Regions from separate parts of the Shewanella sp. DAU305 genome, predicted to be linked through region 2. Evidence: predicted binding sites of a transcription regulator. Region 2 holds the regulator's gene; each other region holds the start of a gene.

Region 1 (7,854 bases), 2.4 Mb from region 2:
GTGTTGGGCTGAGTATTTACTCGGCCCATAATATTCACCGAGTAAAGGACATGTTGCTGAACTTAGCCTGACAAATTTCAAAATAGCGTCACTTTTTTACACTTTACCCACTCCGCTTTAACTCAGTATCTGTAATACTGCTCCGACATTGATTTGAAGTTGATCAGTGTTAGAAAAGCAGCGCACAAAGCGCGCGATTGGGGAGAGAAAATGAGTACGTTTGTAAAGTTAACCTTAGCGGGCACCTTAGTGATATTAGCCATACTCGCCGCAGGTATTTACCGTTTCAACATGACCAATGATGATATTTATATGGTGATGGAAGATGGTAAGGTCATGCAATACGACGAGGCCATGGCGCAGGAGAAAACGCAGGCACAGGCCAATGAGGTTGAAGTGGTGACACCGCTTGAGGTTAAGCCGGTGGCGAATGCGTCGGAAGTGATGCTTAAACTCTTTAGCTTAAATACCGCTAACCCGTTTGAAATTACCCTACCAGAGGGCGGTAAATCGGTTGCCTTGACCCATTTTATTAAGATCAAGCAAACGGAATTTGCGATGGGCGATTATCAAGATGGCGAGGTAAAAGGCCGAGTATTACTGGATTATTTACGTATTACGCCGTTAAATTTCGATCCCGCTTTAGAGCCTGATACCCAGAGTAACGCGCCAATTCAAGATGATCCTAAAATGCAGACTATGCCCTTTGTGGCACCGTTTATTGTGACGACTCAAGGTTCGGGGGCATTTTGGTATCTTGGCTTGTTTAGCCTCGATTTTGAACACAATAACTTGAAGCATTTAGGCAGCGTTATGCTGGGCGATCGCATCGAGGTGGACAGTATTGAACCTGTTTATCCCTTCGAAGCTCCGTTCAAAATTGCCGTGACTTATCGCGATAGAGCGCCTGATCAACCTATGTCTGAAAGCCCTGAAATCGTCAAAACCTTAGAGGTGACAGTCAGCGAAACTGGCATCATTAACATAAATCAGTAGTGAGTAGTCGTGCGCAACGGGTCGTGAGTAAATGCATTATGGATCTGTGCAGGCTTGTGCTAAGTTATTTTTCGTTCCGTGTGTGATGCTTGCCGCAGCGGCAAGTTTTCTCGGGTAGATAGACTTGGCATAATGTTTTGACAAGGAGAGTGTCATGCAAGTTAGCAAAATCACTGGGAAATTTGATGTTAAGCTCACCCCAGATAGCACCTATGCTACGGGTGTGGGCGGCGTGACGTTAGGTCGTATGGGTTTAGATAAAACCTTTTATGGCGAGCTTGAGGGCCGTAGCCAAGGGGAAATGCTCAGTGCAATGACGTCAGTCAAAGGCTCGGCTGGCTATGTGGCGATTGAGCAAGTGGTTGGCAAGGTGTGTGGTAAACAGGGTAGTTTCGTGCTGCAACATTTTGGCATTATGACCGATGGACAAAACCGTTTGATCTTAGAAGTGGTTCCCCATTCCGGCGCGGGCGAGTTGCAGGGCTTAACGGGCACTATGGCCATCAGTATCGAAAATGGTCAGCATTTTTATGAGTTCCAGTTTGGCTTTGAAGCCAGCGCTGAGCCTGCATTTTAACGCGACTTCAGGCATGATTTTTTAGGCATGATTGTTTCTGAAAATATAGTTTCAGGCACTATTGCTTAAGGTGTTATCGCTTAAGGTACTATCGCTTCCAGCATTAGCCTGATGTCGTTCAATGTTCCTATTTCGCTTTCTCAACCTAGTTTTATCTATTTGTCCTAGAAAACCTTGCTTGATTGAGTGACATAATGGACATAAAAAAACCAGCCTAGGCTGGTTTTTTGTTATTATTTTTTCTTATCAATCGAGTTCAAAAGTTGAGGCAAGATTAACGCCTTGTACTTAACTCTGACTGTTAAAGCGCTACTTTTTAAAGCTAGTTTCAGAAAGTGCAGCTTTAGCTAGCGTTAAGAGGCTTTTTTAACGACTTTGATTTTATCGACAACTTTTTTCACATCGTCGGTATTCTCGGCAATTTTCAGCGCTAACTGACGTTCGGCATCGCTAGCAACTTCACCTTTTAAGGTGACGATACCATTAGCGACATCCACATTAATCTGAGTGCCGGAAACATCGGTTGAAAACAGTAAGCGGGTTTTGACGACTGTGGCCACTTTAGAATCGGTCAAAGTCGCGACAACTTCACTGGTGCCTTCTTTCTCATTCATCACAATGAGTTGATTATCGACATCTTTTACGCCGTCTAAACTTTTGATCAGTTCAGTGGCAAGGGCTTTATCGACACTGCTTTCCACTTTACCCGTTAACGTCACGTTTCCCTCTTTGACATCCGTTATAATGTCAAAGGAATTGAGATTGGTATTGAGCAGTAAAGTGGTTTCAGCTTTACCATCGATCCACGCATCCTTAGCCCCGTCCTTCCAATCTTGAGCTGCTGCGACATTTAAACTGATTGAGCCGACAAGTAAGGTCGCTAGTACTGATGCTGTTGTGGTTTTCATAATCATATCCTCCGTTGTTTTCTCGATGTTAGATATTGCGTGAATCGTGCCAACATTGTTAAGTGACTGATTTGAAGGTGTTTTATTGCTATTTCTGATGTTTTAATGAAAGGGTTATTTTGCTTAAGTCGGTCTTTTTTACCGACAAAATGTAATTTTTTCTGGCAAGCGAAGTCATCTTTAAAGCATAAAAAACCGCACGACTGTGTGCGGTAAAGTGTGTGCGAAATAGTGTGTGGAGTAGCAAACGGAGCGTTAAAGCTGGATATCGCCAGGTAAAGAGGCTCATACTGATGCGCACTAATGCAAACTGATGTAAACAGGTGCAAAGGATTACCCAGGATTGAGCGAACTCATACCATCGCAACTGATTTGCAGCCAAGCGGCGCCTTCTGCGAGCTGATTGGCAAGTTGTGGCTGATGTGCTTGCCTTACTGCTTGCTTCATCTGGGTTAACACTTGCTGCTCTATAACGACAAGTGCGGCCATCGCCTGCGATATATGGCACTGATGCAGCAACTTTGTCGCTTGAGTGTAAGTGGCAGGTATCGTATGACTCAGGCCATGAAGCGGCTCGCTAGACAAAGGGCGCAGCTGCTCAAATCGCCTCAACATTCGCTGGTGGATATTCGCTTTGGTCGAAAAAATACGCTTAAGGTTATAGTCTTCGACGTACGTCATCGCCTGGTTGTAAAATGTGAGTCCTTCTTGATTGAGCGTTATCATTTCATCGATCAACATGATATCGGCGCGGATATCAGTCTGATGTTGCACAACATTAGACTTCATTATGGGCCTCCTAATGCCAGTGTTCGACATAGCCTTGTTTAACTGCTTGGGTCAACTAATTGAGTTTCGTTCAGCTACCATGCATATTCTGTTCTCGTTTTTAATGATATGTTAACAGGCTGATTTTTAGACTGATATTCTCGGTTCATTACGCCATCTTCTTAGAATATCGGCAACTATTACCGCTGCTGTTGTTAAAATTTCACGACTGACATACAGTAGCCCTTCATACACAGGGAGTGGGATAGCATGGCTCGATTGACACTTTTTTATCACCTGCAGGATGTAAACGCCGAACAAGCCATCTTAGAACTCGCCGGCGCTGCCGACTTTAATAAGCTACGCAGTGTCGATGATTTGCCTTGGATAGAACAGCTTGAGGCGAATCACGTCGATGTTGCCATCATTGAGCTGTCCAGCCTTAGCCGTGAGGATTATCTCGGGCTACTGGATAATGTAGCTCTGTCTAATATTGAGTTTATTTTTCTCTCCGACGGCCAGCCGAACCCCAATCTTGATCAGTTAATGTCGCATTTTGCCGGTTATCATTTTCGTAAACCCTACGACATGACGTTAATCAGCGATATTTTCGCCGATTTTGCCCAGTATCTAGTGTCATCCCCAATTCGGCCTCGGCCTTTTTCCAGCGAGCTAGACCAATATGGTTTACTTGTCGGTTCCTCTGCTGCGATGCATAAGCTGTATCGCACGATTCGCCGCGTCTCTGCGACCGACAGTAATGTGCTGATCATTGGTGAGAGCGGGGCGGGGAAAGAGCTGGTCGCCAATACCATACATCTTGCCAGCCCTAGGCTGAACGAGCCTTTTATCGCGATTAACTGCGGCGCCTTAAGCCCTGAATTGGTCGATAGTGAGTTGTTTGGCCATGTAAAAGGCGCGTTCACTGGCGCTCATCGCGATCACAAAGGCGTATTTGAGCAGGCAGAAGGCGGAACCTTATTTCTCGATGAAGTCACCGAAATGCCAATTGAGCATCAAGTGAAGTTACTCAGAGTGCTTGAAAATAGTGAATATCGCCCCGTTGGCGGTGCCAAAGTGCAACTCGCCAATGTGCGGATTGTAGCGGCAACCAATCGTGATCCCATCGCGGCAATCGAGGCTGGGCAATTTCGCGAGGATTTATATTTCCGTTTGGCCCAGTTCCCTATCCGCGTTCCGCCATTAAGGGAACGTGGCGATGATATTCTTGGGTTGGCGCAGCATTTTCTTGCCTATCGTAACGTGGCAGAAAAGCAGAATAAAAGCCTCGCTGATGACAGTGCGCAGATGATCGCTGCGTACCCTTGGTCGGGTAATGTGCGTGAATTAAAGCATGCCATTGAGCGAGCCTATATTCTGGCAGACCAAGAGATTTTACCCAGCCATTTACAGTTGCCACAGGCAAGTGAAATGGGCGCTTCTGGCGATGACCAAGTCGTTATCCCGCAGGGCATGCGTTTAGATGACTTAGAAAAAATCGCCATTTATCAAGCATTAGAAACCACTCAAGGCAATAAAACCGATACTGCCGAGCAACTGGGGATCAGCGTGAAAACTCTCTACAACAAGCTCAGCAAGTACGAGCAGCAAGTCGAAGCGGGTGAATCGACGGTGGAATAGTTTTTTGCGCTCAAAAGCCGTAGATGTGAGTGAATTTAATATCTCATTGAGCTTTATCCTGCGGCTTTAGCCATCTTAAGCATACCGTTGATGTGGTTGCTAGCAAGGAGGTTTAAGCCAAGTGGCATCGGCTCTTTGGAATTGGATTTCACTACGCTAGGCCACTTTTTGCAGCGTTAGGAGCGAGATTTGACGATAGTAAAGTTGATTACTTGTCAGGTTGAAAATGAACAAGAGCAAGATTTTTCTCAAAGCCAACAGATATGGAAAGCGTTGAGCAACTGCGTAGGTTTTAGAGGCCAGTTCGGTGGTTGGAGTCAACCCGAAAGGCAGGCGATTATTGTGGGCGTATGGCAATCAATTGAAGATGTTACGGCTTTCATGGGGTCAGTTCACGATGAGCTGTTCTCCAAAAGTGGTCAGCAAACAACTTATAAACAGTGTGATGTCCATTATTTTGAAAATATACTGAGTATCCCTTCGCTAACTCATCATCCTGCAGATCAAAATGACAATGTCATTCGCTTGGCTTATTGCCGAGGAGTGCAAGATGTCGAACGTTTTTTAAGTGACCAACGAACGATTTGGAACGCCCATCTTGGACAAGCAGACGGCATGCTTGGCGGTTGTGTCGCCCGCAGTCTAAAACAGAGTGACTACTTCATCGTTATGACGCGCTGGGCGTCGAACCCAGCTCATGAAAATTACGTAAAAACCGTTCTGCCAACCCTTAAAAAGCAAGTGTTACCTGAAAGCTATATTGAAAATATGTCGGGTTGTTTAGTGCAGGAAGAATGCTTATGGGAAGTCGTTCCTAGTAATGACTCAAGCGTGCCAGCAAGATGTATCAACCATCCTCTTCAGTTATTTCCTGATAAGGCACAAACACTTTAAGGGATGCGGGTTGGACTTCAATAGTGAGATCTGCGGGTTCAAAGATTTCGCCATCAATCACATATTTACACTTGGGCTGACTACTAATATTCACTTTTTTCGCATGGGCGTGGTGGACTTTGGTCGCGGTAGAAGGCGCATTAGGTAGCTTTGAATGTGTGTCTTTATTACCTTCTTTTACCCATCCAGCAATGGCTAATTCGGCCAGACTAAGGAGCTGTTCCTTGGGTTCATCCCCTGAATCTAGCCAGGTAATATCGAGCAGGCCATCTGTCATGTTTGGCTCGCCATCGCCCTGCGCTAATACGCTGGTAAACGGGGCTGCATTGGCAACAATGAGGCTATGGGTGGTCAATGTTGTGGGCTCGGCATCATCTAAGCTGAGCTGTACGGTTAAAGTGATATCGGCATTGACGGCGCGCCATAAACCATCGAGGTAGGCAAACTGGCCGAGGGCATTTTTACGTTCACGGTTGGCAGATTCAATCATCTGCTGTTCAAAGCCTATCCCCACAAGTAACAAGACTAATTGTTCATTACAACGAGCTGTATCAATGGCTTGGTAATGCCCTTGGATAATATTGTCCAGCGCCTGAGAGACAGGAATGAGCTTACTGCCTAAACCAAATAGCGCGTGGCTGAGGGCGTTAGTCGTGCCTAACGGAATGATCCCTAAGTCGATGTCAGTGTTCACTATTTCCGATGCTACCTCTGTCACTGTGCCATCGCCACCACAGGCAATAATGATATCTGCGCCGCTATTGCGGGCTTTTTTGGCGAAGGTATTTGCGGTGATATTTTCGGTAGTGAGTTTTAACGTTAGGTCAAAATAGGCTTTTAGTTCGTCTTGGATTTGCTCGCCATATTGTTGCCATTTGCCGCCGCCGGAGACAGGGTTAGCGATAATCCACGCCACTTTATGGATGTTGATTTTGCCTTGCTTGAGCATGTGTTCAAGGGCACGTAATTGCCATTTGTTTAAGCCCGCGGTTTTGCGGACTTGTTTAATTTGTTGTAATACTTCGGCGAAGTTACGCTGTTTATCTTTACAGACTAAATAGGCGGCGAGCACCAGTACTGAACGGCCGCGCCCCATAGCACAGTGGATCAGCACCTGTTTATTGGCGCGCACTTGGCGATGCAACCAGTTAACGGCTTGATTGAGCTGGGCGCTGGTCGGCACGCTATGGTCGAGGATGGGAATGTTTAAATACTCGATATGATCTTCAAACTGCGACCAATCTAAGCCATCAAATTCGGCGGTCACATCAAGAATTGCGGTGATCTTATTGGCTTTGATTTTCTCCAGATCCGCAGAAAATAATCGGCAGCCGAGATACAACTGCTCATCTATCTTTTGCATCGACGGCACTGAGTCGCGTTTTCTCGCCCAATGGTTATACAGCCGGCTACCCAATAGAAACGGAATAAAGCCCCAGCGAATATACCAAGGGATAGTGCCATCTTGGCGCTTTCTAAAGATGCTGGCGAGATTAAACCAATAGGCTGAACCGACTAAAAATAGCGACAGGCTCGTCCAAGCCCAAATAAAGGTGAGCAGGGGAGACGTGCCCGTTACCGCAAAATAGGCTAGCAGTACGGCACCTGCTAAGTAGAAATATTTGATGTGGATTTTGCTTAGCATACGCGCCCTCCAATGCTGTTCATTTGATTTTACCGCTGGCTGACTGCATCGGTGAATCGCGTCGTTGAAATCAGGTTCTAACGCAAGTTTAAATTAGGTGCTAACTCAAAAGGGTGGCAGTAGACGAGTCTATTGCCACCTTAAAATGAGGTTTGTTTAGCACTTAGTATCTTTAGCTTTAACACCTTCTTTGACTTCTTCACAGGCATCTTCGATGGCATTACCTGTATCTGTCATCACTTCATCAATTTTTTCACCCGCGTCTTCGGCTTTGTTATCGCTACAAGCGGTTAAACCGAGGGCGAGTAATAATGCCAGTGAAGCGCTTGTCATCAGAGTAAATGGTTTCATATACATCTCCTTTTTAAAAAATAATTAAAGTCGCGGTGACTTACCTCTAAAGGCATTAACCAGCAGGGAAATCA
Region 2 (7,854 bases):
CTCTGGCATAGGTCATGCGTTTTACGCATAGATTAAGGCGGCTAAAACTAAGGTGAGTCAGCGGTAATGCTCGCTAGTGTAATCGCCTATGGTTCGTGCCGTCGAGCGACAAATGTGTCGCCAAGCTTTTGAAACGAGATGTGAACTGCACAAATAAGCAGTGCTAAATGTGAGGTGTACTAATCTGAGTGTCTGTGTGGAACGCTGAGTATGAAATGAAACTAACAGGCTTCGTCAAACTTAGCATCGATCAAGGCACAAATGGCATCCAGAGCGGGCTCAGCATCTGGACCTTCGGCGATAAGCTTAATGGTTTTACCCATGCCAGTCTCAAGCATCAATAAGCCAAGCACGCTGGCGGCCGATGCCTGTTTATCGCCTTGTATCAAGGTGATAGTCGCATCAAACTCGGATGCCAGTACCACCAACTTAGTGGCGGCACGGGCATGTAATCCCAGTTTGTTACAGATGGTGATCTGACGTTCAAGCTTTGGCATTATTGAGCTCTCGATGACGGGCATAAACTTTATGTTTACCGTTACTAAAGCGTTTAGCCAATTGCTCTGCGACGTAAACCGATCTGTGTTGCCCACCCGTGCAGCCAATCGCCACAGTTAAATAACTGCGATTGTTGCGCTCGAGATGTGGCAGCCAAGTTTCCAGTAAATTTTCGATTTGCCAGATGAACTTATTCACGAGTGGTTGACGATTTAAGAACTCAGCCACGGGCTCATCTAAGCCTGTCAATGGACGCAGCGCCAGTTCCCAGTGTGGGTTAGGCAGAAAGCGTACATCAAACATAAAGTCGGCTTCGGTTGGCATACCGTGCTTAAAGCCAAAGGACTCGAAGTTAATCACTAACTCTTTATCGACGCTGCCGAGCAGAATTTGTCTCACTTGATCGCTTAAATCATAGATATTCAGATTCGACGTATCTATGTAGTGATCGACCAGTTTTGACATAGGCTCGAGCAGTTTCCCTTCCAGCTTTATCGCTTCTTGCAAAGAGACTTGGCTCTTCGACAAAGGATGCAAACGGCGGGTCTCGCTGTAACGCTTAAGCAGAATTTTATCGCTGGAATTGAGGAAGAAGCTGGTTAACTCAGTATCAGGAGGCAGGCTCGCTAGTTGCTTCACTAAGACTTTATCCTGCTCAGGCAAGTTACGCACGTCGACACTGATGGCGACGAGATCGTTACTGCCTTTGAGTTGCTCAAGCAAAGTGCCGATTAAGGGCAAGGGAAGGTTATCGACACAATAATAGCCGAGATCTTCGAGTACCCTTAGGGCGACAGATTTGCCTGAGCCTGAGCGGCCCGACACTATGACCAGTTTCATCCAGTGATTACCTGATAGAGTTCCGTTTCATCATGCGTCTTGCGTAATTGCTTTAATATTTGCTTGTCGCTCAGCTTTTCGGCCATGCAAGACAAGGTACTTAAGTGCTGCTGACATTGGTCTGCAGGCACCAGTAGTGCAAATAAAATATCAACAGGTTGCTTATCGATAGCATCGAATGCTATCGGCTCTTCACACTTAATGAGTATGGCAATGGGCTGATCTATATCGGCTAGTCGACCATGTGGAATGGCGATGCCGTTACCTATACCTGTGCTCCCCATCTTTTCGCGCGCCACTAGGCTTTCGAATATCTCTTGAGATGAGAGGGTCGGGTACTGGGCAGCGACTAAGTCGCTGATGAGTTCCAGTACCTTTTTCTTGCTGCCCGGAGTGGCGCAGGTAGTGCACTCCGGCCGCAGTATGGTACAAAGTTCCATTATTAGTGTTTTGTTAACTTCTCTTTGTGTTTAATAACCTGACGATCAAGCTTGTCAATCAGGGCGTCTATAGCGGCATACATGTCAGCATGCTCTGAAGTAGCAAAAACTTCACCACCGATAAGATTTATTCTCGCTTCGGCAATCTGTTGCATTTTCTCGACATTGAGCACAACGTGCACATTATTGATCTGTTCGAAATGGCGTTCAAGTTTTGAAAACTTTTCTTCTACATATGCACGTAACGATTCGGTAATTTCGACATGGTGTCCACTCAGGTTTATTTGCATAGAAACGTCCTCCGATATCCACTGTAGGTTATAAACTTTTACGCTGATTAGAAGGCGGAATGAGCATAGCCTCTCGGTACTTCGCAATGGTTCTGCGGGCTACGTTGATCCCTTGTTCTGCCAGAAGTTGTGCCATCTTACTGTCGCTCAATGGTTTTTTCTGGTTTTCCGCTGCAACCAGTTTCTTAATGAAGGCTCTGATTGCTGTGGATGAGCACTCCCCACCATCGTCAGTACCGACGTGGCTAGAGAAGAAGTATTTTAGTTCAAAAAGTCCCTTAGGGGTATGCATGTATTTCTGTGTCGTCACCCGTGAGATGGTCGACTCATGCATTTCTACCGCTTCGGCAATATCGTTCAGCACCATAGGTTTCATGGCTTCTTCACCGTATTCAAAGAAACCTTGCTGATATTGGACGATACAGTTCGCAACTTTAAGTAAAGTGTCGTTACGGCTTTCTAGGCTTTTGATAAACCATTTAGCCTCTTGCAGATGACCACGAATAAATTGGCTATCGGCTTGGCTTTTAGTGCTGCGCGCCATCGAGGCATAATGTTGGTTTACATTGATTTTTGGCATGCAGTCAGGATTAAGCTCGACCACCCAGCGGCCATTTTTTTTCGACACTGACACATCCGGGATGACGTATTCGTCATCGTTGGGCGTAATCAATAAACCTGGGCGGGGATTGAGGGTTTGGATAAGCGCTATGCCGTCCCTTAATTCATCCTCTTTTAATTTAGTCTTACGCATCAACAACCTAAAGTCGCGGGCGGCGATCAGATCTAAATGATCTTTGATCAGCATGCGGGCGTTTTCTAGGTTGGGCGTGTCAGCGGCGAAATGCGACAGTTGGATCAACAGGCATTCACTTAAATCGCGGGCGGCAACACCAATGGGATCAAAATGTTGAATGCGCTTGAGTACGGCTTCGACTTCGTCGAGCTCGACCTCCGAATTGCCCATGGCTTCGAGGATTTCGTCAGTGCTTTGGGTGAGATAGCCTTGATCGTCGATGGCATCAATAATGGCGGTGGCAATGGCTAAATCGGTTTCAGAAAACGGCGTGAGGTTTTTTTGCCATTCTAAGTGTTCATACAAGCCTTCAATGGTCTCACCTTGGAAGGGCATATCGTCTTCACGACTGCCGCCGGGGCCAGAATTGGGAGAGGCGGTGAACACTTCATCCCATGTGGTGTCCATGGGGAGTTCGTCGGGCATGGACTCTTTCGTGAGCGACTCTGCCGTATCTATGGTGGAGCTGTCTTTTTCTGGCGGCAGGGTGCTTGATTCACTGAAATCCGTATCGGATAGCGTTTGGTTTACAGGGTCTTTAGTGGCGTCGAATTGATCCTCTTCCAGCTCGAGAAGGGGATTAGAATCTAAGGCTTGCTGGATCTCTTGCTGCAGTTCTAATGACGACAGTTGCAACAGACGTATGGCCTGTTGTAATTGTGGCGTCATGGTTAACTGTTGACCCAGTTTGAGCTGGAGTGACGCTTTCATGTTACCGCTGATCCCTACGTTATTATTGTTGGATGAGGTCGCTTGTTATCATCTTGAGTGGAGTCCAATGGTGGCATAAATTACCTGCATTGGCTCCGGTTGATTAACTATAGCCTGAATTGTTCACCTAAGTACACAGCCCTAACTTGCTGATTGTCTAAGATCTCTGCGGGTGTTCCTTCGGCAATCAAGTTTCCGTGACTCACGATATAGGCATGTTCACACACATCTAATGTCTCACGGACATTGTGGTCTGTGATCAACACGCCAAGGCCACGACTTTTGAGCTGTTCGATAATCTTTTTAATGTCGATAACCGAAATCGGATCGACACCAGCAAAGGGTTCATCGAGCAAAATGAACTTAGGATTTGCTGCTAACGCCCGCGCAATTTCGACACGGCGACGTTCACCGCCCGACAATGACATGCCTTGGCTGTCACGGATGTGGGTGATGTGGAACTCTTCAAGCAGATGTTCTAGCTCTTCTTCCCTTTGCTCTTTTTTTAATTCTTTACGCGTTTGCAGCACGGCCATGATGTTGTCATGGACGGTCAGTTTACGGAAGATACTGGCTTCCTGCGGCAAGTAACCTATACCTTTGCGGGCACGCAGGTGCATAGGATCTGCGGTTAAATCATCATCGTCGATAAAGATGTGGCCTTTATCGCTCTTAACCAGACCGACGACCATGTAAAAGGTGGTAGTTTTACCCGCGCCGTTCGGGCCGAGTAGGCCAACGACCTGACCGGTTTTTACCGTCAGACTAACGTCTTTAACCACTTGGCGACTCTTGTAACTCTTCGCCAGATTTTGTGCTCTTAGGGTGATTTGGGTCATTTAGAGTCCTGCTTTTTCACAGGTTTTTCTGCTGGCGCGTCTGGTTTGGCATCATCTTGATAGCTTTCTGGCTGAATGATAGTGATCACGCGATCGTCGCCACTGCCGGTACTCTCGGCAATCAATTTTTGCTGGATGATGTTGTAGCGGATTAAATTACCCGTCACTTGGCTGCCCGCTTGATCTAACGAGGCTAAACCTTTAAGTGTCAGGGTGCGGCTCGCCATATCGTAACGAATTTCTTTCGCGCTCGCCGAGGCTGGACGGCCATCGTCTAACACTTGGCTGTACGTCGCAGGGTTGCCAGTGGCCACTAAAATTTTGCTATTTTCACCTTCGGCAGAAAATGCACGCAGTTGATCTGCATGGATTTTAATCGAACCTTGGGTGACTTCAACCGGACCAAAGAAGATGATCTGGTTGTTTTTGATATCTGCCGTTTGGCTCACAGCCTTGATTTTGACTTCCTGTTTCAGGTCGTCGACTTTAGCAAAGGCGCTCATGCTCATTATTAGCATTAGGCTGGCAAGTAATACGTTATTTTGCTTCATATGTTCCTACTACCTGACTGGTCAATTGCACTTCTTGCGCGTTGAGGTCGGCATAAAGGCCTTGGCCTTGAATATTAAAATCTTTCCCTGTGACGTAAATGGTGCGGTCAGAGGTCATTATCATCGTATTGAGATCGAGTTCCAGATAACTGGTGGACAAGGTCTGGATCGGTTCTTCTGGGCTAATGGCATCAATAATAACATTGTTTTCTAATACAACCTTGCCCGTTTCCTTGTTTAGCTTGCCCTGATCTGCTCTGAGTTGCCATTGTGCTTTACCTTGGTCTGGATAAACAAGATAAACAGGTTGAGTAAAGTAAGTTTGATTCGTTGAATCATAATGTTCCATGTGTTTCGCCGTCACACGGCTATTGACTAGCCCTTGTTCATTGAACTCAACACTGCGCAGATCTTCAACGATGAAATCTGGGGTATTTTGATCTTTTACTCTGTTATCGGTATCACCGCTGTGTTTGTTCTGCACTTGCCAATAAAGCACTAATGCCGTTCCAAAAAAAGCGATAATCGCGAGTGTCACACGACTCATATACTCATTCCATGGGCCGAAGTGAATTTATTTTGACTGAGTAGCAATAGATCTGTGAGTTCACGCAAGGCACCGTGGCCGCCATTGAGCGTAGTCACAAAGTGGGCGTGCTGACGAACATAGGGATGACCATCGGCTACGCTGACTGCTAAACCGACGACATTCATCACTGGCAGATCGACAATATCATCACCGATATAAGCCACTTCTTCTGGGGTAACACCATAGAGTGCGAGCAATGCTTCATAGGGCTCGAACTTATTGTCTACGCCTTGATAAATATGAGTTACGCCGAGCGCCGTCATACGGTTTTCAACGATTTTGGATTGACGTCCAGTGATAACCGCAAGATTAAAACCGCTGGTGAGTATCGAGCGCACGCCATAGCCGTCGCGGGTGTGGAAGGCTTTTAGCTCTTCGCCGCTATTGCTTAGGTAAATACGACCATCGGAAAACACCCCGTCGACGTCACAGATCAACAGTTTAATCTTTTGCGCGCGTTGCCACACATCATCACTGATTGGGCCGTAAAATCCTTGCTGTGGCATTAAATGACTCCTGCTTTAACCATGTCTAGCATGTTAAGAGCGCCGATTGGATGGCGGTCTTTATCTATAACAATTAATCCGTTGATGTTTTTTGAGTCCATCACTTGCAGCGCTTGGGCGGCCAACACACCGTCGGTGATGGTCACGCAGTTACGGGTCATCACATCGGCGATGGGCGTAGTGCGTAGATTTACTTCGGCATCGATAACGCGGCGTAAATCACCATCGGTGAAGATACCAACCAGCTTGCGCTGATCATCGATAATCGCCGTCATGCCTAAGCCTTTTTTGGAGATTTCGTACAGGGCTTCTGTGATGCAAATATCGTGGTTAACGAGCGGTAAGTCATCACCGCTATGCATGACATCGCAGACTTTTAACAATAACTTGCGTCCTAAAGCACCGCCAGGATGGGACATAGCAAAGTCATCACGGGTAAAGCCTTTCGCTTGTAGCAGCGCAATGGCAATCGCATCGCCCATCACTAAGGTCGCTGTGGTGCTCGACGTTGGCGCGAGTCCAAGTGGGCAAGCCTCTTCTGGGACTTCAATACATAAATGTACTTTAGATAAGCGCGCCATATTCGATTCGGGTTTGCCTGTTACCGCGATAACGGGCACGCCCATACGTTGGATGACGGGCATTAAGGTGAGGATTTCGCTCGACTCACCGGAATTTGAAATCGCTAAAATCACATCGTTATCGGCTAATACACCGAGATCGCCGTGGCTGGCTTCACCCGGATGCACAAAAAATGCGGGCGTTCCTGTGCTAGCGAGGGTGGCAGAAATCTTATTGCCGATATGGCCCGACTTGCCCATTCCCATGACAATCACTTTGCCTGTGCAGTTAAGGATCAACTCGCAAGCTTCTGCAAATTCAGCCGAATCAACATATTGATAAAGATTGTCTAGGGCTGACTTTTCAATGTCGATAACTTTACAGCCCCATTGGCGCAGTTGTGATTTGTCTACCATGTCTATCTCTCTTTTTGCATTGTCTTTGTCGCCCCATTGATGGGATTGGAATAGCACAATTTGGTACGCGATAAAGATGATATGTAATAGGCTTTCTGCCAAGTTTTAGTTTGTTTTCAGACGATTTAGCTTATGTCTTGTTGTGGTGAATTCCCTAAAGCAACAAAACAATTGCGGCAGGCTAGAGCGATTGATCCGACTCGTCAAGTTCAGCTGCGGCAGCTATTCATGCACAATAACCTGTTTAGCGGCCGAAGGTCTTGAGCAATATCATCGTCTTTGTCGTTTATTTCAATGCATTTATCCCGTATCGCGGCGGGTATTACCGCACGGGATGCCTCTATTTCACACTCGTATATCGACTCATTGCACCTAAAATTGGACGAAGAGCGAGCTAAGTGCGAACGAATTAGCCAATATCGCCAATTCTGCAACTAGGTTGAAAACATTAAGTAACATTTTACCTGTGCAGAGTGAAAACTTAGGGCGCATTTTCGCTGTAAATGAGGCAAATTGAAAGTATCGCAGGGCGATAGTGTCGATTCGGTTGTAGGTTAAAGCGCAATTACGTACAATTTGCGGCTCTTCGATTGGTCAGTCTAGGAAGACTAGGATCACCTCTTTTGCAAATGTCGGAATCAAGCATGACTCAAGAACAAACGCCGTTGGTTGAGATCCGTAATTTGGGGTTTAGCCGCGGTCAGCGTGTGATATATGAAGATATTAGCCTGTCCATTCCAAGGGGCAAGGTGACGGCGATCATGGGGCCGAGCGGCATAGGCAAAACGACCCTGTTAAAGTTGATCGGCGGCCAATT
Region 3 (7,854 bases), 1.5 Mb from region 2:
AAAATCCGCGAATAACGGATTTTACCTGTTAGAAAATCACCTTACTATCGAGACTCAAGCGCTCAGTGCTTGAGTCTTAAGTCTTAAGTGACCGATTTAACAATTGAAGGATTGACGATTAAAGTTGTGGGGCAATCGTCTTCTTTAACCAATCAGTCAACATTTTGGTTTCGTACATAAAAGGTTTGTCACTTAGAGACTGTATCCCCCCCATGAAACCCATATCCGTCAGTTTTTCATCACCCGCAATAATCACTTTATCGTTTTCTAAAACTTGATAGGAAAAAGTTATACGCGGTGGATAAATGTCTTTAATAATGCGTAAATCATTGGCGGTCGCACCAAAGGTTGGGCGCATATCCCCCGCCAGATCAACATCGGTGATCGTCATTTCAAGCTTTTGATTCGGCTTTAAAATCTTCGCTGCTTCTTTATTGATGTTTTCTGTTAAGGTCTCAAATAAGCGCTTCTCATAGCGGGATTGGATTTCCCCCGATGATTTGATATCGCGAAAATCCTTAGGACTTTGCCAAACAATTTTAACCACCCCATCTTCGGTGACGGGATTCACTGGCGCTTCATCGGCCGCCCAAGCCGCACTGCAACTTAATACACCTGCGAGTAAAAGGGACTGAATTTTCATGTTTGCCTCCAAGGCCTAGATAACTTTCTGAGAACCACAGTACAAAATCTAACCTGAACTAGAGCTTAACGCAAAACTGATATAAGTACAGCTAATGCTGTGTAAGCTTTTGTATAAATACGTAAATTTTATCTGATAACCACAATTGACACGTATCTTTTTGTATCGAGACTGTACTAAGTAAGTGCATAGTTATCAATTTGTGAACATTTTACGCGCATAACCACAAAAAAAACGTTATCCTTCCGCTATTGTTTACATGGCTCACTTAATAAAAATGAAATTCCCCGTTGTACCTGTGTTCATTCTTATCCTGTTTACCTGCGTGGTTAGTGCGATTTGGTTTATCTCCCCGAGTGATAAAAATACCGGCCCTAAAACTTGGTCTGCCTTTATCTATAACCATGGCTATGACTCTGGAAAGTATAAAAAAACCGATAACTTTGACAGCTATGAGACCTGCCGCGATTTTGCTCGCGAACAATCGGCCTTTTACGACGATGTACCTTGGGAATGTGGTTCTATGTGCCAGTTCGATACACGCAAGCAAGGCTTTCAATGCAAAGAAATGAAAAATGAGCGCTAACTAACCGTTCAGCATAGGTTCAATATTTATACAATAAGCTAAGCCCCTCACAGCACAACTCGTTTTCTTTACCGTCTAAGGATGCACGATTTAGAACTGACGTGTTAAACGTAATTTTTAATTTGGAGCTTACCTATGAACCTAAAAACAGCAAACTTATCAAATTTTTACTCTCATAAATTCGCTTTACTGGCTCTGCTAACGATCGGAACTTGCATAAGTCTTTCAAGCCATGCGGCGCCATTGACCATCAGCCAACAACAGGCGGTTAACGCTCATTTTAGCAAATTGGCTCAGGCGCAACATGCGGCTGAAACCCAAATGACTGAGCAGCTTAAGCAAGATTTTACTCAGCAATTAACCCTGCAAGAACATGAGTTTATGAATGACATCTGCCCTAAATACGGCATGACCTTCGATGTCACAACCAATGCCTGCTTACGCTCATAAGCGATTGCCAAGATTAAAATGGAAAACGAGCGCTGAGCTCAGGGTATTGTTGCTTTAAATCCTTGGGCTTAGTGCTAAATTTTTTCCCCACGGGCGTCGCCTTGCCCGATGGCATAAAGGGCAGCTCATCACCGGTTCTATCTTCGTATAATTGCCCAGCAATAAGATCGTATTCATCCACAAAGGGATAAGCATAGGCATCTCGCTCAGGCCAAGCGGCTAAACGCGCTAAAGTGTCAGGCTGATTGACTACACCATCGTAGATTTCTTTGCCGAGTGAAATCAAAAAACACCTAAATTCGGCAAAAGCATATTCAGAATCACAGCCAGTAATAATGTAAGCCGCACCCCACACCGACCACAAATAGCTCCGGCGCATCTGCTGACCAAAGATTTTATCGAAGGCTTTTAACTCTTCATTACTCAGTTCGGCGAGTTTCTGCTTCAGTGCTTGAGTCAAAGACTCCTGTGATTGCGCCGCTTCCGTTCGCGTGACTAAACCCCAAAACTCAACTTCTGTCATAAACTTCACCTATTAGAGCCTTTCACAAAAAGGCATATTCTACACGATATTAAGGTTATGCTGGACTCGGATTAGGGCATTTCCTACACTTGCTCATCTTCTTCGCTACCTGTCTACACATACATCTATGCCTAAACGTCTTATGCTACTGATCTCTTTATATTGCCTCTTCAGCATTGCCGCACTTTTACGGGCTGTGACAACGCAATCCTTTGATGTATTTACCCTGGGCGTACTCCCCGTGCTCGTTGGCATAATGATGCGCACGCCGTGGTCGAGCTTAGTATTGAAGATTTATATCGGCATGCAAACCTTAGGATTTTCCGCCCTAGGCATTACAGCGATTATTGCCTATCGTATAACCCCTGAAGATGTAAAAGTGATTGTTTCTGGCCACAATATTCCTATGTTGCCGCTGACGATAAGCATTATTATCATTTTACTCCTGCAATATTGGATCGCATTTTCTAAGGTCACGAGTCATTATTTGACCCGTCAAACGCAGTAATGGACATTTGTTGCTAAGCTGTTACTAATAGCGTAGTTTAGCGACCCAATAAAATACTTGCGAATCTTAACTTGAAGTAGACTATGAGCCATTTATCGCCCAGTGAACTATCCATTCTTTTGGTAGAACCTTCAGATATCCAGCGTCGAATAATTATTCAGCGCTTGCAACAAGAAGGTATTCTCAGCATTCAAACCGCAGAAAATATCGAAGCGGCTAAAGATATTATTGCTCGCCACAAACCCGATCTTATCGCCAGCGCCATGCATTTTGATGATGGCACCGCCATTGATCTTTTGGGTTACCTAAGGGCTAACGCGGACTGCAAAGATATTCAATTTATGCTGGTCTCGAGTGAGTGTCGCCGTGAGCAACTTGAGATATTCCGCCAATCGGGTGTGGTCGCTATCCTGCCTAAGCCCTTCAGTGCCGACCATTTAGCCACAGCCTTAAATGCCACTATCGATCTGCTCAGCCACGATGAACTCGACCTCAGTAACTTCGATGTGCAAGATGTGCGCGTATTAGTGGTCGATGATAGCCGTATGGCAAGAAATGTCATTAAACGCACTATCGGTAACTTAGGGATGAAACTGATTACCGAGGCCGAAGATGGTGCACAGGCCATAGCGTTGATGAAAAACAATATGTTCGACTTAGTCATCACTGACTACAATATGCCCAGCGTAGATGGTCTTGCGCTGACTCAATATATTCGCAGCGAAAGCCAGCAATCGCACATTCCCATCTTAATGGTATCTTCCGAAGCCAACGATACCCACCTCAGCAATGTGTCCCAAGCGGGGGTGAATGCCTTATGCGACAAGCCCTTTGAACCCAAATTGGTTAAAAAATTACTCTATCAACTGTTAGAAGAATAAAATCAGAATAAAACTTAAGTCACGAACTGAGCAAATATTCTGCGCTTTACCGAACATCCTTCGGCACCTTAGACGCAAAAGGCTTTCCAAGCGCTAAACCTTATGGCATGTTAGGCACGCTTATTTCAAATAAATCTACGGAAAGAAGAGACAATAAAAATGAACAAAACTGAACTTATCGCCAAAATTGCAGAAAATGCCGATCTAACGAAAGTAGAAGCCGCACGCGCATTGAAGTCTTTTGAAGCAGCCATTACCGAATCAATGAAAAATGGTGACAAAATCTCCATCGTAGGCTTCGGTTCGTTTGAAACTGCAACTCGTGCAGCTCGCACCGGCCGTAACCCACAAACGGGTAAAGAAATTCAAATCGCTGAAGCGACTGTGCCTAAGTTTAAAGCGGGTAAAACCCTACGCGACAGCGTAAACTAAGCTAGAAAATTCAAAACAACGCCTCCATTGTGAGGCGTTTTTTTTGCCCTATCCCAGTGAAACGCTGAATGTTTTTTGCACAACAAGAGTGCGCCTCTGCCCCATAAACTGGCAAATAAAAACATTTTATTAACACTTGATATTCTAATATCTTGTTTTACATAGAATTGTAATAGTGGCATGTGATTAGCAAATCCCTTCTTAGAAAAAAACCAAGATGCACTAATGACCACTGCTTACTTAAGTGTGCCACTGGTGAATCGATAAATAAGTCAATCGAGGGGATGAGCATGAAGAAATCACTGTACAGCGTTTTGGCCTTATCGACGGGAATGTTACTGGCTGGCAATGCCTTTGCAGCCGTATCAGGCAACATTGGTGGTACCTCTAATTACCTATGGCGCGGCGCGACCCAAACTAACGATGCAGTCGCAATCCAAGGTGGAATTGACTACAGCCATGATTCTGGCTTCTATGCTGGCACTTGGGCATCGAATGTAGATTTTGGTGACGATACGAGCTACGAGCTGGATCTCTACGCGGGTTATGGCGGCAGTATTACCGAAGACATCAGCTACGACTTTGGCTACCTCTACTACGCCTATCCAGACGCTCCTGGCAGCATTGATTTTGGTGAACTCCATGCTGCAGTGACTTGGAAGTGGCTTGAACTGGGTTACTCCCATGTCATCAATGCCGGTGACGATGTCGCCGCCGATCCGTTAGATAATAAAGATCTTAGCTATCTTGCCGCGACTGTCTCTGTGCCTCTCACTGAAAAACTCAGCTTATCAGTACACTATGGCTACTCAAGCGGTGATGTTGTGCAATCTTGGTTTGGCGAAGATAACTACGCCGACTATAACGTCACACTCAGCGCAGATACCAGCATGGGCACAGTGTCATTTATGGTTTCTGATACCGACCTCACCGATGATGATGCCAAACTGGTACTCGGCTATTCCTACAGCTTTGATCTCTAAGGTCTAACATTTAGGGCCTAACATCTAAGCCCTAAGCATAAAAAACGCCACCTTAAACGGTGGCGTTGTTTTAGCACAATCAACCATTAGGCAATGATGGGTCTGTTGGTTTTACGGGCAGCGACCATTTTCTCGATATATTCAACAATGGGCTCAGTCACCGAAATCCCAGTGGTTTGTTCAATCCCTTCAATGCCTGGCGCCGAATTAACCTCAAGGATCAAAGGGCCACGGTTAGAGCGTAAAATATCCACCCCAGCGACCACCAATCCCATCGCTTTCACCGCCGCAATCGCCATTTTACGTTCCACTGCAGTGATTTTAACCACCTCACCACAGCCACCCAAATGCAGATTGGAGCGAAAATCACCCTCAGGTCCTTGGCGCTTCATAGAGGCGATGACCTTGTCACCGACAACAAAACAACGAATATCACTGCCATTGGATTCTTTAATGTATTCCTGCACTAAGATATTCGCTTTCAGCCCCAAGAATGCTTCTATCACGCTCTCAGCAGCCGTTTTCGTCTCGGCTAATACCACGCCAATCCCTTGAGTACCTTCGAGTAACTTAATGACTAACGGAGCGCCACCCACCATATTGATGAGATCGGGGATATCATTCGGCTTATTGGCAAAGCCTGTCACTGGCATGCCAATCCCTTTACGGGAGAGCAATTGCAGCGCCCGCAATTTGTCCCGAGAACGCGCAATAGAGATTGAATCATTCGCCGCATACACGCCCATCATTTCGAACTGACGTACAACGGCACAACCATAGAAAGTCACGCTGGCATGAATACGCGGAATGATGGCATCAAAGCCAACTAATTCAGTGCCTTCGTAATGAATGCTAGGCTTAATGGAATTAATATTCATGTAGCAGTTCAGTGTATTGATCACAACCGCTTCATGTCCGCGGCTTTGACAAGCCTCCACTAAACGTTGTGTCGAATACAACTGGGGGAATTGGGATAAAATACCTATTTTCATTGCTGAGTGACCAACTTAAGCATGAGTGAATAAACCGTTCTGCGGCAATAAAAGCACAGCGACAGAAAAAGGGGCTGATATTTGTCTATTGCTCAGTGTAAAGCAAGAAAATATTCCTCACCAGACGAAATCACTATGCTATTGAAATAGTTCGAGACCTCTCACACTGGGAGCTGAGTTTGGGTTAGTAGTGGCAGAATATACTTGGCCTCAAACGCCGCGGCATCTAAGGGGCGCGAGAATAAATACCCTTGTAAAACAGTGCAATGGCGAGCAGTACAAAACTCTGCTTGCTCAAACGTTTCAACACCCTCCGCCACAGAAATAACATTAAACCCATAGGCAAAGTTGAGTAAAGCGGCGAGCAATCGGGTGTCTTTTTCATCCTTATCGTAGGAAGCGACAAAGCTTTTATCGATTTTTAGCACGCTGATCGGAAACAGTTTGATGTGTTCTAATGACGAAAAACCCGTCCCGAAGTCATCGAGGGCAAAACGCACCCCTAATCCGGCGATTCTATCGAGCACTTTGGCATGTTCATGGGGATCTTCAATAAGGCAATTTTCTGTAATTTCAAGCTCTAATGCTCCAGCTGGCAGGCCTGTCTTCGTCAGTGTATGCACGATTTTATCAAACAGGTTCTCATTTCCGATTTGAGATGCAGAGAGGTTAACCGCGATAGTGAATTCTTGGCCTAGGGGCTGTAATTGGGTTAACCAAACCTGTGCCTGGGTGCAGGCTTGTTCAAGCACCCAATCATCAATGTCATCCATTAATCCAATTTCTTCGGCTATGGGCAAAAATTGATCTGGAGCGATAATACCATCCACTGGGTGCTGCCATCGGATAAGGGCTTCCATCCCCACCAGCTGATGGGTTTTCGCATTAACCTGTGCTTGATAGTGAACCTTAAACTCATTTCTTTTTAAGGCCATACGTAAACTTGACTCGATATGATTACGGTAGCGCACCTCTTTATCTAAGGCTTCGGAATAAAACTGGATCTGGTTTCGGCCCATCTTTTTAGCACGATACATGGCGATATCGGCACATTTCATCAGCTCAGAACTGTTCGAAGCCGCTTCATTATAAAAAGCCACACCGATACTGGCACCGATAAGCACATCGTTATCACCGAGACAAAATTCATCCTCAAAGACTTTGAGCAGTCGATTGGCCACTATCATGGGGAAATATTTATAATCGTTATCTGTCACCAGTACGACAAATTCGTCACCGCCTAAACGGGCAATAATGTCACCATCTCGCAGCACTTCACTTAATCGAGCCGCCACTTTGATTAACAGCATATCACCCGTTTGGTGGCCTAAGGTGTCGTTAATCGCTTTGAAATCATCGAGATCCAGTAAGATGACCGCCAAATAATCGTGACAGCGTTTCGCCCTTGCGATCGCTCGATTAAGACACAGTTCAAAACCATAGCGATTAACCAACTTAGTGAGCGAGTCGTGTTCGGCCAGCTCTTTTAATTTTTGATGGCTATTACGTAACGCCAATGCCATTGAAGATCTTTGTTTCGCGTAGCGAATCGCGCGGGTTAAGATCCGCGAGTTAACCTCATCCTTAAGCAGAAAATCCTGCGCACCTAATTCAATGCAGCGCTGGGCCAGTTTTTCATCTTCATAGCGACTCAGCATCACGACCACTGTCTGATCTTGCGTCATGGCATTGAGCTTAATCAACACTTCTAACCCATTGGCATCGGGCAATAAATAATCCAATAGAATGCCGTCGAAATGACGTTCTAAGGCAAGATTCAAACCATCAAATGCACAATTGGCTTCGATCACATTAAACGTCAACTTCGACTGCCTAAGTGCTCGGATAATTGCCGT
Region 4 (7,854 bases), 2.5 Mb from region 2:
TCAACTGGGCTTGGCGATAGAGTGAGGGGTTGACTGTGTCTGGGGTTTTTTCGCCGATAAAGCTGAATTCGGTGCGTAAAATGGCGGCTGTTGGTTCATCGAGTTCGGCGATGAGATTCTTAGAGAACTCTTCAAAGGCTTTTTTATCTGTGTAATTTAGAGTGGCTGCTGTGGCCTTGTTGACCTCAGTAGTTTGCTGGGTCACAGGCTTTCCCTGATAGTGCAGATTGATATGTTCATGCTCGTGTTCTGCCGCCGTAGCGCTGAGGGAGAACGTTGCGATAATACTCAATGTCATCAAAGATTTTTGCATAATTTTACCTACAGATAGGAGGGATAGTGTCGTTGATGGTTTGAGTATAGACAGCTTGTGTATTTAGATAACTCGCGTTAGCTTGGGTTGTAATATTCATATTGTGAATGAGTGGTTTCCTTTATGCCGACACAAAAGCCGTTAGATTTAAACTTATTGCGGGTGTTCATGGTGGTTTACCGTACTCGTTCATTCACCCAAGCGGCTGATGAACTGGATTTAACTCAGTCTTCAGTCAGTAATGCGATCAGCCGATTCAGGGTATGGGTCGGGGAGTCATTGTTTAATCGGGTTGGGCGAGGAATTGAGCCGACAGCGGTAGCGCGGGAAATGTACCGTAAGTTTGAGCAGCCGATGGCAGATATTGAAACCGTATTGCTAGGGTTTGAGCATTTTGACCCAAAGTGTAGCCAGCGGCGCTTTTATGTGTATGCCAATGAGTCGGTTATCGAAGCGCTACAAACCGGTGTGCAGGCGTTATTGCAGAATGCGGACATTGAAGTAATTTTCCGTGAATCACCACCTCAGGAGGCTGATTTATATCGCGATATCTTGCTTGAGCGGGTTGCGGTGGCGATAGACATTAAACCCGCGCAGCAAAGTTTGCTCTCGAGCAAGTTACTCTTCACTGAAACCTTAGTGTGTATCGTCAGTCGGCAGCATCCTCGGATTCAAGGCGCCATCACCCATGAGCAGTATTTTGAGGAGAAACATGTTTTTTTGAATATGCGGCGTTTTAATCTTACTGCGGGGGATTTGTTTACCGAAGGCGTGTTGCCAAGGCGCAGGATGTATAGTGAGCAGTCATCTTTATTGAGTATGTTTGCTACCGTAGGCAAAAGTGAGGCGATAGGTATAGCGCCTTTGCGGTACGCCAGTCAGTACGCCGAGATGTTCGGCATCCAAATTTTACCTATGCCACTGAAAACAAGACCCATTGATTTGTATATGGTGTGGAGCAGTAAATACACCCAAAACCCGAGTCATCAATGGCTGCGAAACTTATTGCTCGATGCCAGTGCGAGCACTGTCAATGAAAAAGCTCTGAATCTTGCTAGCAGCTAGGCTAGTGATTCAGAGCTTAGTGTCGGTATGTAACCTTGGTTTTGTCTCAGTGCTAAACGTTAGTTCGAAATTTGCTAGTCGAATGGGCGTTAATTACTGCCTTGCGAGTCTGTGGTTTTCACCAGGTTGCTCGAAGTCACTGCGATACGGGTTGATATCTAAACCACCGCGGCGCGTATAGCGGGCGTAAACGGTCAATTTAGTGCAATGACAGAAACGCTTCAAATCGACAAAAATCCGCTCGACACATTGCTCGTGGAACTCGTTATGTTGGCGGAAAGAAATCAAATAGCGCAGCAGTTTCTCGCGATCGATTTTAGGCCCTTGATAACGGATCATTACGCTGCCCCAGTCGGGTTGCGAAGTGATCAAACAGTTGGATTTCAGCAGGTTTGAATTAAGCGTTTCCGCGACCGTTTGCTTATCGTCCGTGCTGTTTTCCAAGTAATCAGGATTAAAACTATAGTCGCTGACTTCAATATCGAGATCGTCAATACACGTGCCTGGTAACTCGATAATACGCTGAATGCCAAAGCTTTTTGGTTCGATGATTTTAACGCTAATATCACCTTGAGCACATTGACTTAAGTCTGCTACTAAGGTCTTTTGCAGAGAATCTATGCTATCGAACTTGGTTTGATTAAAGCTATTGAGATACAGTTTGAACGATTTCGACTCAATCAGGTTCAGGCTTTCATAGCTTAAATGAAATTCAGCTATGGCCACCATAGGCTTACCTTTAGCATTTAACCAAGACAGCTCATAACCCGTCCAGATATCGGCACCATGAAACGGTAACGTCCCAGTGAGTGCAATAGCATTACGGTTTAGTGAGCGTGGAACCCCTTGCAGCAGCGACGCATCATACTCGGCTTGATAGTCTGTGGCTTTACCTAAAGTCAGGCCAACAAGCGCTTGCGCATCACTATAGGGATCGTGATTCTGTGTCATCAATACTGTTTCCATGTCAAAATAGGCGCACATTATACCTGAAATTGGATTGTGCTTAAGTGTCTTGTCTGCCTGCACTCGATAAATTTTTGCAAAACTATCATCAAGCTTACCTAACGAGTTTAGGTGAACTACCGCGTTATTACCCACAGGGTGAGCCTTCTGTGTGTATTCAAGGCGAATTTCATGCTGATCTTGATCAAGCCGTTTCTTGGCAGCCGGTTAAACGGGAAGTCGAAGGCAGTTTTGCCAATGTTGAGCATGCGCTTGAGTTGACTTTATGGCCAGAAATCAATCATTTTTACGGTCAGTATTTTTCTGCACCGTTATTGTTCGACTCAGAATGGGGCACGGGTGAGTTACTGCAAGTGTGGAATGAGGATGATTTTACCTGCCTGCAGCAAAACCTGATTGGTCATCTGATGATGAAGAAAAAGCTCAAGCAGCCACCGACGTGGTTTATCGGTTTGTTAGATGAGGGCGATAAAATGCTCACCATCAACAACAGTGATGGCAGCGTGTGGATTGAAATCCCTGGTGAAGTGCAATCAGAGCAATTGGCCTCGAGTTTGACTGCGTTTATCGAAGCAATATCGCCACGGATAGCACCGCCCGTTAAACATGAAGAACTGCCGATGCCCGCATTAGAACATCCGGGGATTTTTGCCAGCTTTAAACGTATGTGGCAAAACCTCTTCGGTAAACGCTAGTTGGCGGGAGCTTGACGCTATCTTGCGGCGAGCTCTCAGCCTTCTACCACGTTTAGCCAGAGTGTGAACGCTACTGAGTATGAGCGTGAACGCTCAACCTAAGCATGGCTTATCTTAGGTTGAGGTCTTTGGCGGGATAAAATGATGTTACTGATGATCCCAAGACAGATTCGATACTATGCGGCAAGGCTCGCAGCGAAAGTGGAACATATCCAATAAAGGTTCATCGAGTTTCCAATCATGACTGCCACAACGTGGACAAGGCCGCGCTTTTTCTGAGGCTAAATCTTGACCACCTACGCGGTATAAGTAGTAATAGGTCGGGATTTTAGTGAGATATTCGATACGGCCGCGTAAATCCCAACCTCTGCGAAATAAATCACTGTCTGGACTCGATAATTCCTCAAGTGCGGCAAATTCTGCTTTGGTGGCCGCCGCCATTTGTAACTCGTCACAGGCTTGCCATTCGCTCTGCCAACGGATAATGCGTTTGTGATCGCCATTAAAGGTTGCTGGGAGTCGATATAAAGGAATGGGCAATAGATTATCGCCGCTGCGCAGGGGCGAGCACATGTGTACAAAGCTGGTATACAGCAGTTGCCAGTTGGGTGTGTCGGTATTGCTGACCTCAGAATTAATGTCCTGACCGATAAACTTTTCCCGCGGCGCGAGTAGCTTAGCGTCGGTTAACTCTGCTAAGGCTTTTTTGACCCAAGGGCTGTGATATTTATGCGCTAAACTGCTTTTCTCTGGCATCAGTAAACGCACTCTAAACTCACCGTCATTAAAGGCGACCGCAAATTCTCGCCCTAAGATTTGGCCATTAGCTCGATAGGCTTCGAGGAGCTGATTAATGGCTTTTTCGGCGGCAGAGATAGTGGTGTCGGCGAAGCATTCGAAGCGCAGTTCAGTGACAAACATTAAGCGGTTTTTCCTTGGTTTTCTAATAAGTTGATGCGTTGTTTAAGTTCAAGCAGTTCGTTTTTTAATTGCATTATTTCTGCTTTTTGCTGCTCAGAATGACGTTCAAAATGCGTCTGTTGTATCTGCAGACGCTCGGCAAGCAGTGCAAGCGTCAAGGTATCGTTAGTTGCGGGAACGTCAGTTGTAGGGCTGATAGTTTGCAACTCAGCTAAACGCTCGCGATCCGCCTTAGGCATAGATTTAAATTGCTGTAAGCCCTGGATCAATATAGGTAAAGGTAGGCTACTACCTAAACGGGTTTTAATTAAGGCAAGGCTCGGTACTTTACCGCAGGCTTCGAGCGAACGCGCAGCCGCTAATACTTGGTCAAGTGGACTCATAATTAGCAAAATTCCTTAATTTGTTGAATGATTTAAACTAATCTCAAAAGGTCGTGTAAGTTTTTTCATTTAAAAACAGTGTGTTGTCATTTGGCATCTATTTTGCTTCTTCTCCTGCCTAAATCGCTTTTTTAAGCAAAAATAATAATCACACAGGATGTCACATGATTAACCATAAATTGAATAACAAACTTATCGCCATCACTTTTTTAGGGCTCGCAAGCTTAGGTCTTAGCGGCTGTGTGGTCAATGTCGGTGATGGCGAATCGGGTTGGGATAGCAGCGAATCTTGGGAAAAAGTGCAGGATAAAAACCGTACTAACTTAACCAAACTGAGTTTAGGGATGCCCAAAGACCAAGTGATGATCTTAATGGGCACCGCTGATTTTAGTGAAGCCTACATTCAACAAAGTACTCAACAAGGTGAATCGAATAAAGAAGTCTTAGTGTTGTTTTATCGTACCCAGCGCAATAATGGCGATGGAAAAACCACCAAGGACGAATGCACACCTATCGTGCTGAGCAACAATGCCTTAGTGGGTTGGGGTGAAACGGCTTACAGTAAAATTTAACCCGTGAGTTTTATAGCTTACGTAGCTGAGTATCGAGTTGCTCAATGGGCTCAGTCCAGAGGGCATCAGCTTCTAGGCCTTCGATGATAAAGCTCTTTTGAGCTGGGGTCCAAAAGGGCGCTTGGCTTAGATGGATGTGATGGTCGATATCATGGGTTGCAATAAATTGCGCTATGGCTTCATCGCTACTGTCTAAACCGAGTTGCTCGAATAAGTGGCTTAGGTCTACTGGAGTTGTATCCATCATTGTTTCCTTTTCAGTATAGTGCCTTCGTTTAGAGTAAGCGCCTGATTGAAAAATGCAATCTATGATTAAAATTTGCACTTTTCCGTTTCCTTGGTAAATTAATTGTTACTCATAAAAAGTGTGAGCTAAGTCAAGGAATACTAATAATGGACAATGAAACCTTGGAAGACTGCCGTGCAGTCTATTTGACAGCGGAAGACTTACGCATTGCCGCCTCTATCCTCTATAACGCTTACCATGATGACCCTTTTTTTGTCGATTCACTTTTTACCTCAGATAAAGCCGCTTACGAGCAAAAACTGCGCGCCGCGATCCGCGAAGAACTCAATACGTTATGGCAACAAAAACAAGCACTCATAGGTTTGTTCGACCATGAAAGATTGGTTGGTTTAGCCTGTGTGGTAACGCAAGAAGTGCCTTTGGGAGAAGGGCGTTACTGGCATTGGCGCTTAAAGATGTTGTTAGGTACGGGCTGGCAATCGACCCAAGCGTTGATGAAAAAAGAGTCCAGTATTGTCGAACTCTTACCCAGTAAGCACTGCGGTATTTTGCAGTTTATCGCCCTTGCACCGAACGAGCAGCATAAAGGACTCGGACATAAGTTAGTGCAAGCGGTAGTGAGTTGGTGTGATGAACAGCCGGATTTGGATGGTATTGGCGTGTTTGCCGCCCAGGAGAGCCATCTGCAGTTATTTACCCAGCATGATTTTGTCTCTTTAGGCGAGCTCAATATCGGCAGTGTCCATGGCCAGTTGTTATTCTATTCGGTTCAACAAGATGACTCACTCTTATAAACGGTTCGCCGATTTCTATCCTTTCTATTTATCCCAACACCAGCACCCGACTTGCCGGCAATTACACTTTGTTGGCAGTTGCTTAGTCCTGCTGCTGATTGGCATTGCCTTGGTTTCACAAGCCTGGTGGCTATGTTGGTTTATTCCGGTCGTTGGCTACGGTTTTGCGTGGGTGGGACACTTAGTATTCGAGAAGAATCGACCCGCGACATTTCAGTATCCCTTTTACAGTTTGATGGCTGATTGGGTGATGTTTGCTCAGATGATCAGCGGCTTTTTTAAGCGTTAAAAAAGCCGTCCGAGTGAGATGCCCATGCCCGTGTGAGAGATCGCTTACAAACGCTGTAGGACATAATGTTTTCTTTTTGATTGTTTTTTGTCCTGTTGCGTTTAATTTTAAACAGAATCATTTACTTATGTTTATTTAGTTTATGTTTGACCGTAATTTATTTTGTAGTCCGTTCTTTGAGCCGAACAAAAAAGTCATGGTTAACGTAGAATTCACTCATGGCCAAAGCAAATGGATAGCAAGGAAAGCGAAACAGGCCAAAGGGACGCAAGAAGCAACGAATTAAGATTTCAAGGTTGAAATCGCTGACGGTAGGAAAACTGTCATTCGCCTAGGATAGGCTAAGGAAAAGCAGGATTGCTTTTCAAGGATGATTAGAGACAGTGAGTCGTATCGTCAGGATGATGAATTTCAGGAAGAATACAGGACACGCTTAAGGATTAAGCATGAACTCGAGACAGGATGTGTCGAGACAAGGATAAAGTATAAGGGTGAACAGCTTGTACTACTCTATGGAAGACAAATTTTTGCAGGATGCAATAGGAAAAAGTCATAGGAAGTGACAGGCTCTGTAAAATGGATTTACAGGTCAAAGGACTGAGTGTTATCTCACGCAAGTTTGATACACAGGGACGAAAAGGGATTACAGGGACGACGCAGGACGCAAGCAGACGCATGGATGGTGCAGGGAGCACAAATCGAGCAGGACGGCTTACAAAGGATAAATGGGGCGCACTTTAGTTGCGCCCTTTTCTTTGGTTCATTTTCAGCATTAATCTTGCTTTGCCAAGCTATAACGCTATTCACATTGACTTTATCTTAACTCTGCTTAAAGACTTATCATCGTAAAGCATGTTTACCAGTCTTACTTCTCTTACTTCTCTTATTGCTTAATAATTTTTTTCTGGTTATGCGCCGAATGCTTGTCGAACTTTGAGCAATAGCGGTTTATGCATAAGTCCTCAGGGGAGACATCTAGCGTTTTGCTTACTTTTGATTCGAATTGCCATCCTCCGTGTAAGAGATCTCTTACAAGTATGTAAGTAATTTGTAGGTCAAAAGGGTGGTTATGTCTTGGGGTTGGTTATTATTTATATTTATATCAGTTAGTTAGTCTATTTTTTTATCAGTTAAACTCACTATTTTCGTTAACATTTTAAATAATCCGCAATGAGTACTTTCGTTGGTTGGCGTAGAATTCATCTTGTAGAAGGAATTACGGGCAACAGGATGTTGGCGATCAGGATGATCGAACAGTGACTAAGGAATGTGACTTAAGGAATGATAGGGATATAGGCCTTTCAGGATGAAAGAGAGCCAATACCAAGGAAGGGTGACTATCAAGGATTGATAGACCCATTGCATAGGATGGCAATGGCACATGGAGTGCAATTGAATGGATGCAATACCCGTTTCATGGATGATGATGGAACCGCTCAGGAAAGAGCAAGCTTGGGACTGGATGACCAAGAGATAGGGAAGTACATGAGTACAGGGACCTCAAGGATTGAGCAGGGATGAAGCAGGACGCAGATTGACGCATGGATGGTGCAGGGAGCACAAAAATAGCAGGATAGCTTAACAGAGAATAGGAGGGCGTGGCTTTAGG

What was found. Region 2 encodes sigma-54, which starts transcription at its own class of promoters, with help from an activator protein. Its sites were predicted from a motif close to GTTGGCACGNNNNTNGNNT; they were not measured.
Region 1: OX890_RS16070 (BON domain-containing protein) is a predicted target of sigma-54. The motif match lies at 2,517-2,535, and genes of this name have one in related genera.
Region 3: OX890_RS20310 (TorF family putative porin) is a predicted target of sigma-54. The motif match lies at 4,198-4,216, and genes of this name have one in related genera.
Region 4: OX890_RS15955 (DUF3192 domain-containing protein) is a predicted target of sigma-54. The motif match lies at 4,433-4,451, and genes of this name have one in related genera.

Annotation. Positions count from the first base shown of each region.
Region 1 is NZ_CP113808.1:3,806,645-3,814,498, reverse strand. Features, by position in the region: gene OX890_RS16080 (hypothetical protein) at 211-996, shown strand; gene OX890_RS16075 (DUF3224 domain-containing protein) at 1,151-1,573, shown strand; gene OX890_RS16070 (BON domain-containing protein) at 1,927-2,481, opposite strand; gene OX890_RS16065 (glutamyl-tRNA reductase) at 2,815-3,270, opposite strand; gene OX890_RS16060 (sigma-54 interaction domain-containing protein) at 3,520-4,890, shown strand; gene OX890_RS16055 (DUF4937 domain-containing protein) at 5,080-5,784, shown strand; gene OX890_RS16050 (diacylglycerol kinase family protein) at 5,738-7,429, opposite strand; gene OX890_RS16045 (hypothetical protein) at 7,586-7,780, opposite strand; gene OX890_RS16040 (DUF1328 domain-containing protein) at 7,805-7,854, opposite strand, start outside.
Region 2 is NZ_CP113808.1:1,251,828-1,259,681, forward strand. Features, by position in the region: gene OX890_RS05455 (HPr family phosphocarrier protein) at 222-497, opposite strand; gene rapZ (RNase adapter RapZ) at 484-1,338, opposite strand; gene ptsN (PTS IIA-like nitrogen regulatory protein PtsN) at 1,335-1,778, opposite strand; gene hpf (ribosome hibernation promoting factor) at 1,781-2,068, opposite strand; gene OX890_RS05475 (RNA polymerase factor sigma-54) at 2,097-3,575, opposite strand; gene lptB (LPS export ABC transporter ATP-binding protein) at 3,683-4,414, opposite strand; gene lptA (lipopolysaccharide transport periplasmic protein LptA) at 4,411-4,965, opposite strand; gene lptC (LPS export ABC transporter periplasmic protein LptC) at 4,952-5,512, opposite strand; gene kdsC (3-deoxy-manno-octulosonate-8-phosphatase KdsC) at 5,509-6,060, opposite strand; gene OX890_RS05500 (KpsF/GutQ family sugar-phosphate isomerase) at 6,060-7,037, opposite strand; gene mlaF (phospholipid ABC transporter ATP-binding protein MlaF) at 7,682-7,854, shown strand, end outside.
Region 3 is NZ_CP113808.1:4,771,427-4,779,280, forward strand. Features, by position in the region: gene OX890_RS20270 (GGDEF domain-containing protein) at 1-73, shown strand, start outside; gene OX890_RS20275 (DUF3016 domain-containing protein) at 119-643, opposite strand; gene OX890_RS20280 (hypothetical protein) at 921-1,229, shown strand; gene OX890_RS20285 (hypothetical protein) at 1,365-1,679, shown strand; gene OX890_RS20290 (DUF4240 domain-containing protein) at 1,693-2,202, opposite strand; gene OX890_RS20295 (hypothetical protein) at 2,330-2,710, shown strand; gene OX890_RS20300 (response regulator) at 2,794-3,591, shown strand; gene OX890_RS20305 (HU family DNA-binding protein) at 3,751-4,023, shown strand; gene OX890_RS20310 (TorF family putative porin) at 4,314-5,006, shown strand; gene rimK (30S ribosomal protein S6--L-glutamate ligase) at 5,093-5,998, opposite strand; gene OX890_RS20320 (putative bifunctional diguanylate cyclase/phosphodiesterase) at 6,160-7,854, opposite strand, start outside.
Region 4 is NZ_CP113808.1:3,769,670-3,777,523, reverse strand. Features, by position in the region: gene OX890_RS15985 (alkyl/aryl-sulfatase) at 1-313, opposite strand, end outside; gene OX890_RS15980 (LysR family transcriptional regulator) at 437-1,378, shown strand; gene queF (NADPH-dependent 7-cyano-7-deazaguanine reductase QueF) at 1,472-2,329, opposite strand; gene syd (SecY-interacting protein) at 2,389-3,039, shown strand; gene OX890_RS15965 (Zn-ribbon-containing protein) at 3,187-3,960, opposite strand; gene OX890_RS15960 (hypothetical protein) at 3,960-4,343, opposite strand; gene OX890_RS15955 (DUF3192 domain-containing protein) at 4,508-4,915, shown strand; gene OX890_RS15950 (DUF2789 domain-containing protein) at 4,926-5,159, opposite strand; gene OX890_RS15945 (GNAT family N-acetyltransferase) at 5,309-5,956, shown strand; gene OX890_RS15940 (DUF962 domain-containing protein) at 5,940-6,245, shown strand.